3 regions of the Arthrobacter sp. UYEF36 genome follow, and region 1 is predicted to be linked to each of the others. Evidence: riboswitches for the same ligand, from Rfam matches in the RefSeq annotation. Region 1 holds a riboswitch; each other region holds the start of a gene.
The links. Region 1 has a riboswitch for cyclic di-AMP ahead of ABIB29_RS10070 (M23 family metallopeptidase). Riboswitches for the same ligand answer to the same signal wherever they lie in the genome.
Positions count from the first base shown of each region.

Region 1 (3,264 bases):
AACATCGACGCCGGCCTCGGCCTTGGCCGCCGGGCGGGTGCCCGGTTCGGACTTGATAATGCTGGAGTCAGCAAGGAACGGTGCCTTGTTGGTGGCGGAGGCGAACTTCGAGCCAAACTCGCCAAAGGACAGGTGCTGGGCCTTGTTTTCCACCAGGCCGAAGCTGGCAATATCCCAGAACGCCGTCGACCCGCCGACGCCCAGGATGACCTCATAGCCCTCAGGGGCCCGGAAGAACTGGCTGAGCCCGTTCCGGACCGACCCGACGAGGTTCTTGACCGGTGCCTGGCGGTGGGATGTTCCCAGCAGCTGCGACGCCGCGGCGAGGGCTTCCATCTGCTCCGGTCGGACCTTGGATGGTCCGGCGCCGAACCGGCCGTCCTTGGGCAGGAGATTTGCGGGAATCGTGATGCTGGTGTCGCTCACAGTGGCTCCAATTTTCGGCTGGTACAAAAGTGTGGCTCGGGAGATGGCCCGGCAGCGTGGCTGCAGCGTAGCCTTGCGTTTCATTCTGCCTGACTGCCCGGCGGGGGAGGCAAAAAAGCCCGTCATAGTCCGGTCACTGAGATTATCCGGAGTAATTCAAAATAGGCTAAGCTGGCCTGCGAACGTACGGCGGACCCCACCAGGGCGCCTGCAGCACGCGGTACGGTGGGAAACACGCAAGGACGGCGCTCGAGGAGCTGAGCTGAATGACGGATCTGATCGATACAACCGAGATGTATCTTCGGACCATTCTGGAACTTGAAGAAGAAAACATTGTCGCCCTCCGCGCCCGCATCGCCGAACGGCTGCGCCACTCCGGCCCCACCGTTTCCCAGACCATCGGCCGGATGGAACGCGACGGGCTGGTGGTTGTGTCCGGCGACCGCCACCTGGAGCTGACGGAAACCGGCCGGAAACGTGCCATCGAAGTCATGCGCAAGCACCGTCTGGCCGAGCGGCTGCTGGCTGACGTGATCGGACTTGATTGGGCTTACGTCCATGAGGAAGCCTGCCGCTGGGAACACGTCATGAGTGAGCGGGTGGAGCGGCGGATCTTCGAACTCCTCAACCATCCCACTGTTTCGCCCTACGGCAACCCGATTCCGGGCCTCGCGGAGCTGGGTGGCCTGCCTTCCCAGCCCTACGCCGACGGCGTTGTGAACCTGCTTGAGGCCATGGCCGGCTACGGGCCGGATTCCAGGGTCAGAATCAACCGGCTGGCCGAGCCCATCCAGGTGGAACCTGAACTGCTCGTCCAGCTTGATGAGGGCGGCATCCGGCCCGGCGCTTTGGTGGCGCTGGAACGGGTGGGGGAGTACATCTCCGTGCGCGTGCCGGACATCGAAGGGGCCCTGGAGCTCCCGCCCGAGGTGGCCGCCCACGTCTTTGTTACCGTCGGTTAACTACAGCTCACCGGCAACTGACTACAGCTCACCGGCAACTCGTGGGACCACCCATGAGTTGTGCACAGGTCGGTAACGGATTTATTACTGCACGGCTTAATCCCCTATAGTGGATCACTAGTACCGATACCAAAGCGTTATCTGATCCGAGCCGAGCTCTGCCAGCGGATCAGACGCAGAACCACCTTCTGGCAGGGGCGGGGGAACCACTTCCGGCTGTTCGACAGCCTTGGGGTGAAGTCCGTCAGCGGCAAGCACTCTCCAGCAGGGAAGTTCCTTGATGCCTCTGTGCCTGGATGCTTGCCACGGCGGACCGGGTCTTTGATCTCTCTGACCCGAATCCGACAGCTAACTTCGCAGGCTCTCCAGAGAGGAACCGTTCTTGACCATCCAGACCACCAGGGGCCGCCGTCGTGCGCACGGTCCCGCGCCGGAGCCGCGTCCGGCCGTCGCCGTCACGGCAGAGCGCCCACGCGACGCACACCGTGATGAGCGCCGGGGCCGCCGCAGCCCGTTCCGCCAGGTGACTGACTTCGCCGCGGCCAGCGGCGTCGGCCAAAAGGCCGGCATTGCACTGGCTGCCACGGGACTGGTCCTTACCGTCACCGTCCCCGCCACGGGTCCCGTCCTGGCCACCGACGCCGGGACCTCCGCCGGATCCGTCTCTGCCGCGGTCCAGCCGGATGTCACCGCCGCCGAGGCCAAAATTGACTTCAACCGCACCGCCGTCACCACCCAGGGTGACCCGGACGGCAAGCTCAAGCAGCTGCTGAGCGCCCAGTCCGCTGGTTCCATTACCCGCGCCGCCTCCTCCGGCAGCCTCGGGGCGCCCCTGGTTCAAATGAATTCCTCGTCGCCCTTCGGCTACCGCGTCAGCCCCATTACTGGCGGCTCCGGGGAGTTCCACCGCGGCCAGGACTATTCCGTACAGTGCGGCACCGCGGTCCTTGCGGCCGCCAGCGGCACCGTGACCTTCACCGGATGGCATCCCCACGGCGGCGGAAACCGCGTGGTGATCGACCACGGCAACGGCCTGGAGACCACTTACAACCACTTGTCCTCAGCCAGCGTCAAGGTGGGCCAGCAGGTCACCCGCGGCGCTGTTGTGGCGATGAGCGGCACCACCGGCGCCTCCACGGGCTGCCACCTTCACTTTGAGGTCATGATCAACGGCGAAGTCGTCGATCCGACCGGCTGGCTCTAACCGAGCTGATGGGACGCTCTCGCATTCTTGTGACACGCCGTGATCTGAATGTGACATTGAGCCCCAACTGCTGTACCGTTTGACCTACGCCAACTTTTCCGAAGTTGGCGCTCTTGAGTGGATTGCCTAGCTCTGCCACCGCTCAAGGTCCGTTCGCATTACATCGTCTGGCAGGGGCGGGGGAACCAATTTTGGCCTTCGAAAGAAGGCCTTGGGGTTAAGTCGCAAAGCTTCCCAGGAAGCAGCGCGGCCGGGTGACTCCCATCCGAATCCGACAGCTCACCTCGCAGGCATTGGGAGAGGCTACTTTCGTGTCTTCACGCCACAATGCTGCGCTTAACCGCGCTTGCGCGGCTCTAACGAGCCCGCTGAAATCCAACCTCCGTGCTGCCCTTGCCGGCGCCCGGAACGGATCTCACACCGCCGACTCAATCTCTGCTGAGTCCGGCCCGCAGGCCATGCACCTGCAAGCAGTTCCCGCTTTTGGCGCGTCTTCGCAGTACACCCTTCGCTAAGTAACCCATTTCGGGGCGATCCGGCGTACCCCCAAGATGCCGGAGCGTCCTCAGCCCGCGCCCAAAAAGCGCGGACCCAGGATCACGAAAGAGAGAACTTAATGACTACTCGTGCAAACGCACGGCACCGCGCCGAGGTCACCAAGACCAACTCGCT
Region 1 is NZ_JBEPOX010000005.1:209,617-212,880, reverse strand. It holds gene serC (phosphoserine transaminase) at 1-426, opposite strand, end outside; gene ABIB29_RS10075 (iron-dependent transcriptional repressor DtxR) at 693-1,388, shown strand; cyclic di-AMP (ydaO/yuaA leader) riboswitch at 1,558-1,766, shown strand; gene ABIB29_RS10070 (M23 family metallopeptidase) at 1,771-2,592, shown strand; cyclic di-AMP (ydaO/yuaA leader) riboswitch at 2,730-2,899, shown strand; gene ABIB29_RS10065 (NlpC/P60 family protein) at 3,209-3,264, shown strand, end outside.

Region 2 (3,264 bases), on a different contig from region 1:
CGGACTCGTGGTCATCGGCCTGGCCGGGACGGCGCTGATCCGCCGGACCATGAAGCCGCTCGATCAGCTCTCCCAAGTCGCGACCCAGGTCTCCCGGCTGCCGCTCGACGCCGGAGAGGTGGGACTTGCCGTGCGGGTGCCGGCGTCCGCAGCGCATCCGGGAACCGAGGTGGGCAGTGTGGGCCACGCACTGAACATGATGCTGGAAAATGTCTCCAATGCCCTCGAAGCCCGGCAGAAGAGCGAGATGAAGGTCCGCCAGTTTGTCGCGGATGCCTCGCATGAGTTGCGCACCCCCTTGACCGCCATCCGCGGCTATACCGAGCTGATGCGGATGACCGAGCATTTCACCCCGGACGGCCAGAAGTCCCTGGCCCGGGTGCAGAGCCAGTCCGAGCGTATGACCACCCTGGTGGAGGACCTGCTCCTGCTCGCCCGGCTGGATGAGGGCCAGCCGCTCAGGCTCAGCGAGGTGGACCTCACCCAGTTGGCCATCGAGACGGTCAGCGATGAGAAGGTCATGGCCCCGGACCGGGTCTGGCATCTGGAACTCCCCGAAGAGCCTGTGGTGATCCGCGGTGACGCGACCCAGCTGCATCAGGTGCTGGCGAACCTGCTCTCCAACGCGCGCAAGCACACCGGCCCCGGCACGACGGTGGTGACCGGCGTGAAGCGATCCCCGGACGGATATGCCGTGGTGACCGTGACGGACAACGGCCCCGGGATCGCCCCCGAGTTTGTGGACCGCGTCTTTGCACGCTTCACGCGCGCGGACGCGTCCCGCAAGAATCCTGTTTCCGTCACGACGCCGGCAGCCGGCAAAGGTTCCCTCCCGCGGCGTCCGCTGCACCCGCCGCGGTCGCCCGAGGCAGCTGCCGCGGTCGCCACCACCACGGCCCCCGGCACAAGCGCTTCCGCCGAGGGAACCAGCGGGCTGGGATTGTCGATCGTGCAGTCGATTGTCGCGGCCCATGGCGGGACTGTCGGTGTGGTCTCGAGGCCCGGCCGGACCGAGTTCACCGTCCGGCTGCCGGAGGCTCCACCCGCCGGGTGAGGACCCTCCGTCGCCGGTCAACGCGCAAGCCGCCCCGCCGCCGTCGGAATTCCTGTTACCGAAATGTGACATAGCCGGACGACTCCTGTACGGTTTTTAGGGTGCGGTCACCACTAGGCCGCATATCCGGATGCACGCCAAGCTCTGCCGCCTCCCGGATCCCGCTGGACCAGGCAGAGGCGGGGGACCCAGAGTTCCCGGGCATTTCTGCACATCGCACCCCTGGGGTGAAGCCGACACGTGAGTTTCCGTGCGGCCGGGTGACCTCACCCGAACCCGACAGCTAACTCCGCAGGCGTTGAGAGGCACTCATGACTGAATCCAAGGTACAAACGCGCCCTGACGGCGCCGCACCGACGACGGGCTCCCAGCAGTCGCGCCACCGCGCCGAACCGGCCAAGCCCGCTTCAGCCCTGGCCCGGTTTGCCCACAACGCCGGCTCGGCCGGCCGCCGGGCGGCCGTTGTTGTTACCGCCTGCGCGGTGCTCGTGGGGGCCGGCGCCGCCGGCCAGGCGTCCGAGACGGCCGCCCGCAACGCCGGCGCGGACAGTTCCACGCAGGCAGCCGCCACGGCGGATCCGCTGACACACCTTGATTTTGAACGTGTCCGGGTCGAGAACCAGGCCGTCCTCCCCACCGGCGACGCTGCAGCCCCGGCGGCCGAGGTGGCGCCGGCCGAAGCGCCGGCCCCGGCAGTCCCGGCCCCGGCACCCCCGGCTCCGGAACCCGCCCCGGCACCTGCCCCTGCGCCCGCACCCGCCCCCGTTGCGGTCAATGATCCGGCGGGCGCACAGGCGTACGCGGCCAGCCAGCTGGGCTCCTATGGCTGGGCACCGAGCCAGATGCAGTGCCTGATGAAGCTCTGGACCAAGGAATCGGACTGGGAGACCACTGCCACGAACCCGAGCAGCGGCGCCTACGGCGTGGTCCAGTCGCTGCCGGCCGAGAAGATGGCCAGCGCGGGCGCCGACTACCGGACGAACTACCGCACCCAGATCAACTGGGGACTGGAGTACGTCAAGGATCGCTACGGCTCACCGTGCGGCGCACTGAACTTCCACTACGCCAACAACTGGTACTAACCCCCTGGTCCAGCCAGACCAGCCAGACCAGCCGCTTAGCCGTTGGGACGGTTGGGGAGGTACTGCACCGCCCATCTGTTGCCGTCAGGGTCGGCGAAGTGGACAAAATGCCCCCAGTCCTGAACATCGACGTCACTGACGTCCACGCCGTTGTCCTTGAGCTGCTGGTGGGCCCCCTGGATGTCGCTGACCACGAGCTGAAGGCCGGGGGCGGTACCCGGCGGGGCGTCCGAGAGGCCCTCACCGATGGCGATCGAGCAGCCGGAGCCCGGCGGGGTCAGCTGGACGAATCGGATGCCTTCCATGGGCCGCTCGTCGAAGTCGGCCTTAAAGCCAACCTTGTTGACGTAGAAATCCTTCGCGCGGTCCACATCGGACACCGGAACAAAGACAAGTTCAAGTTTCCAGTCCATGGGGCTCAGGCCAGTACCGGGCGGTGTGTTCCGGGAGGTTAGGGCCCCCCTCGCGCGGGTCCGGCCGCGAGGGCAGGTCCGACGCCGGGTGGCTGGACTACCCGGCGACGCCGTAGAGGCGGTCGCCGGCGTCGCCCAGACCCGGCACGATGTAGGACTTCTCGTTGAGCTTCTCGTCGATAGAGGCGAGCACAATCGTCACGTTCGCGTCGGCGAGTTCTTCTTCGAGTTTTGCCAGGCCTTCCGGGGCGGCCAGCAGGCAGATGCAGGTGACGTCGGAAGCGCCGCGCTTGAAGAGGAACTTGATGGCCTCGCGCAGCGTGCCGCCGGTGGCGAGCATGGGGTCCAGGACGAAGATCTGACGGTCGGTGAGGTCTTCGGGGAGACGCTCTGCGTAGGTGATGATGTCAAGGGTCTCTTCATCGCGGGCCATGCCCAGGAATCCGACCTCCGCCGTGGGGACCAGCTTGGTCATGCCCTCGAGCATGCCGAGTCCGGCCCGGAGGATGGGGACCACCAACGGGGTGGGCTTGGTGAAAGCGGTGCCGATGGTGGTGCTGACCGGCGTCTCGATGGTCACCGGTTCGGTGCGGACGTCGCGGGTGGCCTCGTACGCCAGCAGCGTGACGAGTTCCTCGGTGAGCTGGCGGAAGACCGGGGACGGGGTGTTCTTGTCCCGCAGAACGGTGAGCTTATGGGCGACCAGCGGGTGGTC
Region 2 is NZ_JBEPOX010000006.1:24,353-27,616, forward strand. It holds gene ABIB29_RS10435 (sensor histidine kinase) at 1-1,054, shown strand, start outside; cyclic di-AMP (ydaO/yuaA leader) riboswitch at 1,207-1,364, shown strand; gene ABIB29_RS10440 (aggregation-promoting factor C-terminal-like domain-containing protein) at 1,366-2,136, shown strand; gene ABIB29_RS10445 (VOC family protein) at 2,172-2,549, opposite strand; gene upp (uracil phosphoribosyltransferase) at 2,647-3,264, opposite strand, start outside.
Region 2: it holds a riboswitch for cyclic di-AMP, as region 1 does, so the genes downstream of both, ABIB29_RS10440 (aggregation-promoting factor C-terminal-like domain-containing protein) here and ABIB29_RS10070 (M23 family metallopeptidase) in region 1, are expected to answer to the same signal.

Region 3 (3,264 bases), on a different contig from region 1:
GCAGCGTCGTTGATGAGCTGGTCCAGGGCATCCACAAAATCTTCGTCTTCGAGTTCCGTATAGAACGCCGCGGCCTCTTCGACCTCCGGGGCAAAGGCCTCCGTCATGAACCTGGCCGGGAAGGGCGTGTTCAAGACCGCCTCCGGGGCGGCGGCCTGGGCAAAAGCTGGGGTCGCGGGAGGCTCGGCCAATGACAGGCCAGAGAACAGAGTCTCGCCGGTGAAGCCGGACTGTGCGTCCATGACACCCTCCTTACGGGATATTGTTTTCAGCTTCGGGGACTTCTGTGTTTTCCACCGTCAATCTTCTGTCTCCATTCCCGTTACGGGCTCATCTTCAAGCTCGGTAATAAGTGCTTCGAGCAACATAACGAGTTCGACAGTCCCGGAAACCACCCATTCCCGCCGGCTGCCGTTTGCGGTGCGTACCCGAATAAACACCCCTTGTGGGTTCCGCCAGAGGCGCAGTAATATCACGGAACAATCGGCTCTCATGGCGGAAATGATCCGCCCAAGTTCCTTCCTAGACGTCAACGCTGCGTAGCAATGTTGCCGATCGCCGCGTATGCCGTGGCCGTTTCCTGAATCTTTCCGCGTCATATCTCCGTGGGGTAATAAAATGACGTCTGCAGTAAGTCAAAGTTCCGTCGCAGATTCGGAATCGGAGGGTCAACCGGGCCTGCTCCTCTTGAACGGTTTTTCCCTATTCCTCGCGCATAAAGAGCTTCAGCTGCCCATTCATGCCCAGCGCGTCCTGGCTTTTCTCGCAATTGCCCGCCAGGACGGTGTGAAATGCTCCCGGCAGGCGGTTATAGCTAAATTGTGGGCGGATTCCAGCGCGGATCATGGCCACGGAAGCCTCCGCACTGCGCTGTGGAGAATCCGTTCGGTGCACGGGTCCCTCATTTCGGCGGGTCGAAGCGAACTGGCGCTCGGCGACGGCGTGGTGACGGATCTCCAGTTGTGCCGGGCGCAGGCCGCCAGGCTGCTGGCACCCGGCGGGGAGTTGTTGGTCGAAGACACCAACAGTTCGCCGCTCACCGGGGACCTGTTGCCGGAGTGGGATGAAGACTGGCTTCTGATAGAGCGGGAACGCCTTCGCCAGGTGCAGTTGCACGCACTGGAGGCGCTGGCGGTCCGGCTGCGAACCCTGGGCCGCTATCCGGAAGGGATCGATGCGGCGCTGCGGGCCAAGGCCATCGAGCCGCTCCGTGAATCCGTGCACGCCGTCCTTATCGACATCTGCCTCGATGAGGGCAATGTCGCTGCCGCCCACGAGTACCTTCGGCAATACAGTTCGTTGCTGTGGACCGAGCTGGGATTACGGCCGTCGCCGAGGCTGCTGGAGCGGGTCCGTGGCGTGTCCCGGGTCCCCGCCAGTGAGACGGATCGGGCCTAGCGTCCCGGCCGGCGCTCCACCACGGCAAAGGCCTTTTCGTCGAAGAATTCCCAATCCGTGATCACCATAAAGCCCAGGGCGTCCACGCGGTCGTTCAGGACGTGCACGTCGAAGCCGCCGTCACGGGGCTCAGCGTCCCAGGTGGACACGTGGACCTCCCCGTTGTCCAGCACCAGCAGTTCGGTGTTGACAGTGAAGTCCTCCGGCGGCTGACTGCTCAGCTGGCAGATGGCGACACAGTGCCTGATGAGGTCGGGACTGTCCATTTTTGGGCCTCCGCTTCGGGGGAACGGTGATGGCATCATCCTATGCCTGCGGCCGGGGTCCGGCGGGGCGGGCCGCACACCGGTCGCCGCAGCCCGCCACGATGCCGATGTGACACTCCGTAATCATTCCGTTACCGTTGTTAGGTGCCTGTTGTTTCCGAGACGGGCTCTCCCCAGCCGATTGCCTAACTCTGCCGCGGCCTGGGGATAACTCGCAGCAACGTCCGGCAGAGACGGGGAAACCAATTTTGACCCGCTGTTCTCCAGGGGTCTTGGGGTGAAGCCGCACGGCCCGGCATGATCGGGCCAGCGTGCGGCCGGGTGCCTCCCATCCGAATCCGACAGCTCACCTCGCAGGCATTGGGAGAGGCTCCTTTAATGACTTTTAGCAATACCCGTGCGCCCAAACGCGCCGATCTTCGCAGCAAAAGCCGCGCCGCCGCTACCATCGGCCGCCAGGCCGCAGTTCTCGTGGCCGCTTCCGGAATGGTGCTCAGCGGCGCCATGGCCGCGAATGCAGCCGATGCACCGACCGAGCGAGACTCCGCGCCGGCGTCGTCCGTTGACGTCCAGGGCCTGGTCTCCGCGCCGGTCATGGCGGACTCCGCCGTCCAGATCACGTTCGAGCGCCCGGCCGTTGAGACTGCCCCGGCTCCTGTGGTCGAGGCACCCAAGCCCGTAGCCGCTCCGAAGGCCCCGGCAGCTGCTGCCCCGGCTGCTGCGGCTCCGGCAGCACCCGCTCCGGCCCCCGCTGCCGCCGCCAAGGCGACGGTCAAGGTCCAGGCAGCACCCGCCCCCGCCGCTGCCCCGGCAGCCGGCGGAGTCAACGCCACCCTGCTGGCCGTCGCGTACGGCCAGATCGGCATCACGCAGGACTGCACCGCCGTGGTGGAGAAGGCCCTGAACGCTGCCGGCATCGCGGTCGGTGACATCGGCCCGACGGCGTTCATGAAGTACGGCAAGGTCGTCGCTGATCCCCAGCCCGGCGACATCATCGTCCAGTCCGGCCACGTCGCCATCTACGCCGGCAACGGCCAGGCCATCAGCGGCGGCATGAACGGCGTCAACGCCACCATGACGCACCCGCTGTCCTGGCTGACCGCCACCGGTCCCGTGACGTTCGTCCGCGCCGGCTAGCAGCACCGCACACAGCACGTCGAAGGCCGGTCGATCGGTTGCCTTGGGGGCAGTTGATCACCGGCCTTCAGCGTGCCCGGCGTCCGGCTCCGGTGCATACCTCAGCAACACCACACCGTTGCCGAACGCACGGCTCTCCAGCAGCCGCAGCGGCGTCACAACGTCCGTCTCCTGGAAGAGGGGCGTGCCCCGTCCGATCAGGACCGGGTGCACATACACCCGATACTCGTCGATCAGCCCGAGCCGCCTGAAAGACGCGGACAGATTGGCGCCGCCCAGCGCCAGATCACCGCCGGGCCCTTCCTTAAGCCTCGCAACATCCTCGGCGGCGACCTCGCGGACCACCTCGGTATTCCACCCGGCCGACGCCAGGGTCCTGGAGTGGACGATCTTCGGCATGTCCCGCCAGATGCCCGCGAAGTCGGCCTCTGTGGGAGTGCTTGAGGGGTCCTGGTCAGCCGTC
Region 3 is NZ_JBEPOX010000002.1:423,867-427,130, reverse strand. It holds gene ABIB29_RS06000 (hypothetical protein) at 1-242, opposite strand, end outside; gene ABIB29_RS05995 (hypothetical protein) at 703-852, opposite strand; gene ABIB29_RS05990 (AfsR/SARP family transcriptional regulator) at 889-1,398, shown strand; gene ABIB29_RS05985 (hypothetical protein) at 1,395-1,664, opposite strand; cyclic di-AMP (ydaO/yuaA leader) riboswitch at 1,868-2,038, shown strand; gene ABIB29_RS05980 (NlpC/P60 family protein) at 2,043-2,801, shown strand; gene ABIB29_RS05975 (dihydrofolate reductase family protein) at 2,859-3,264, opposite strand, start outside.
Region 3: it holds a riboswitch for cyclic di-AMP, as region 1 does, so the genes downstream of both, ABIB29_RS05980 (NlpC/P60 family protein) here and ABIB29_RS10070 (M23 family metallopeptidase) in region 1, are expected to answer to the same signal.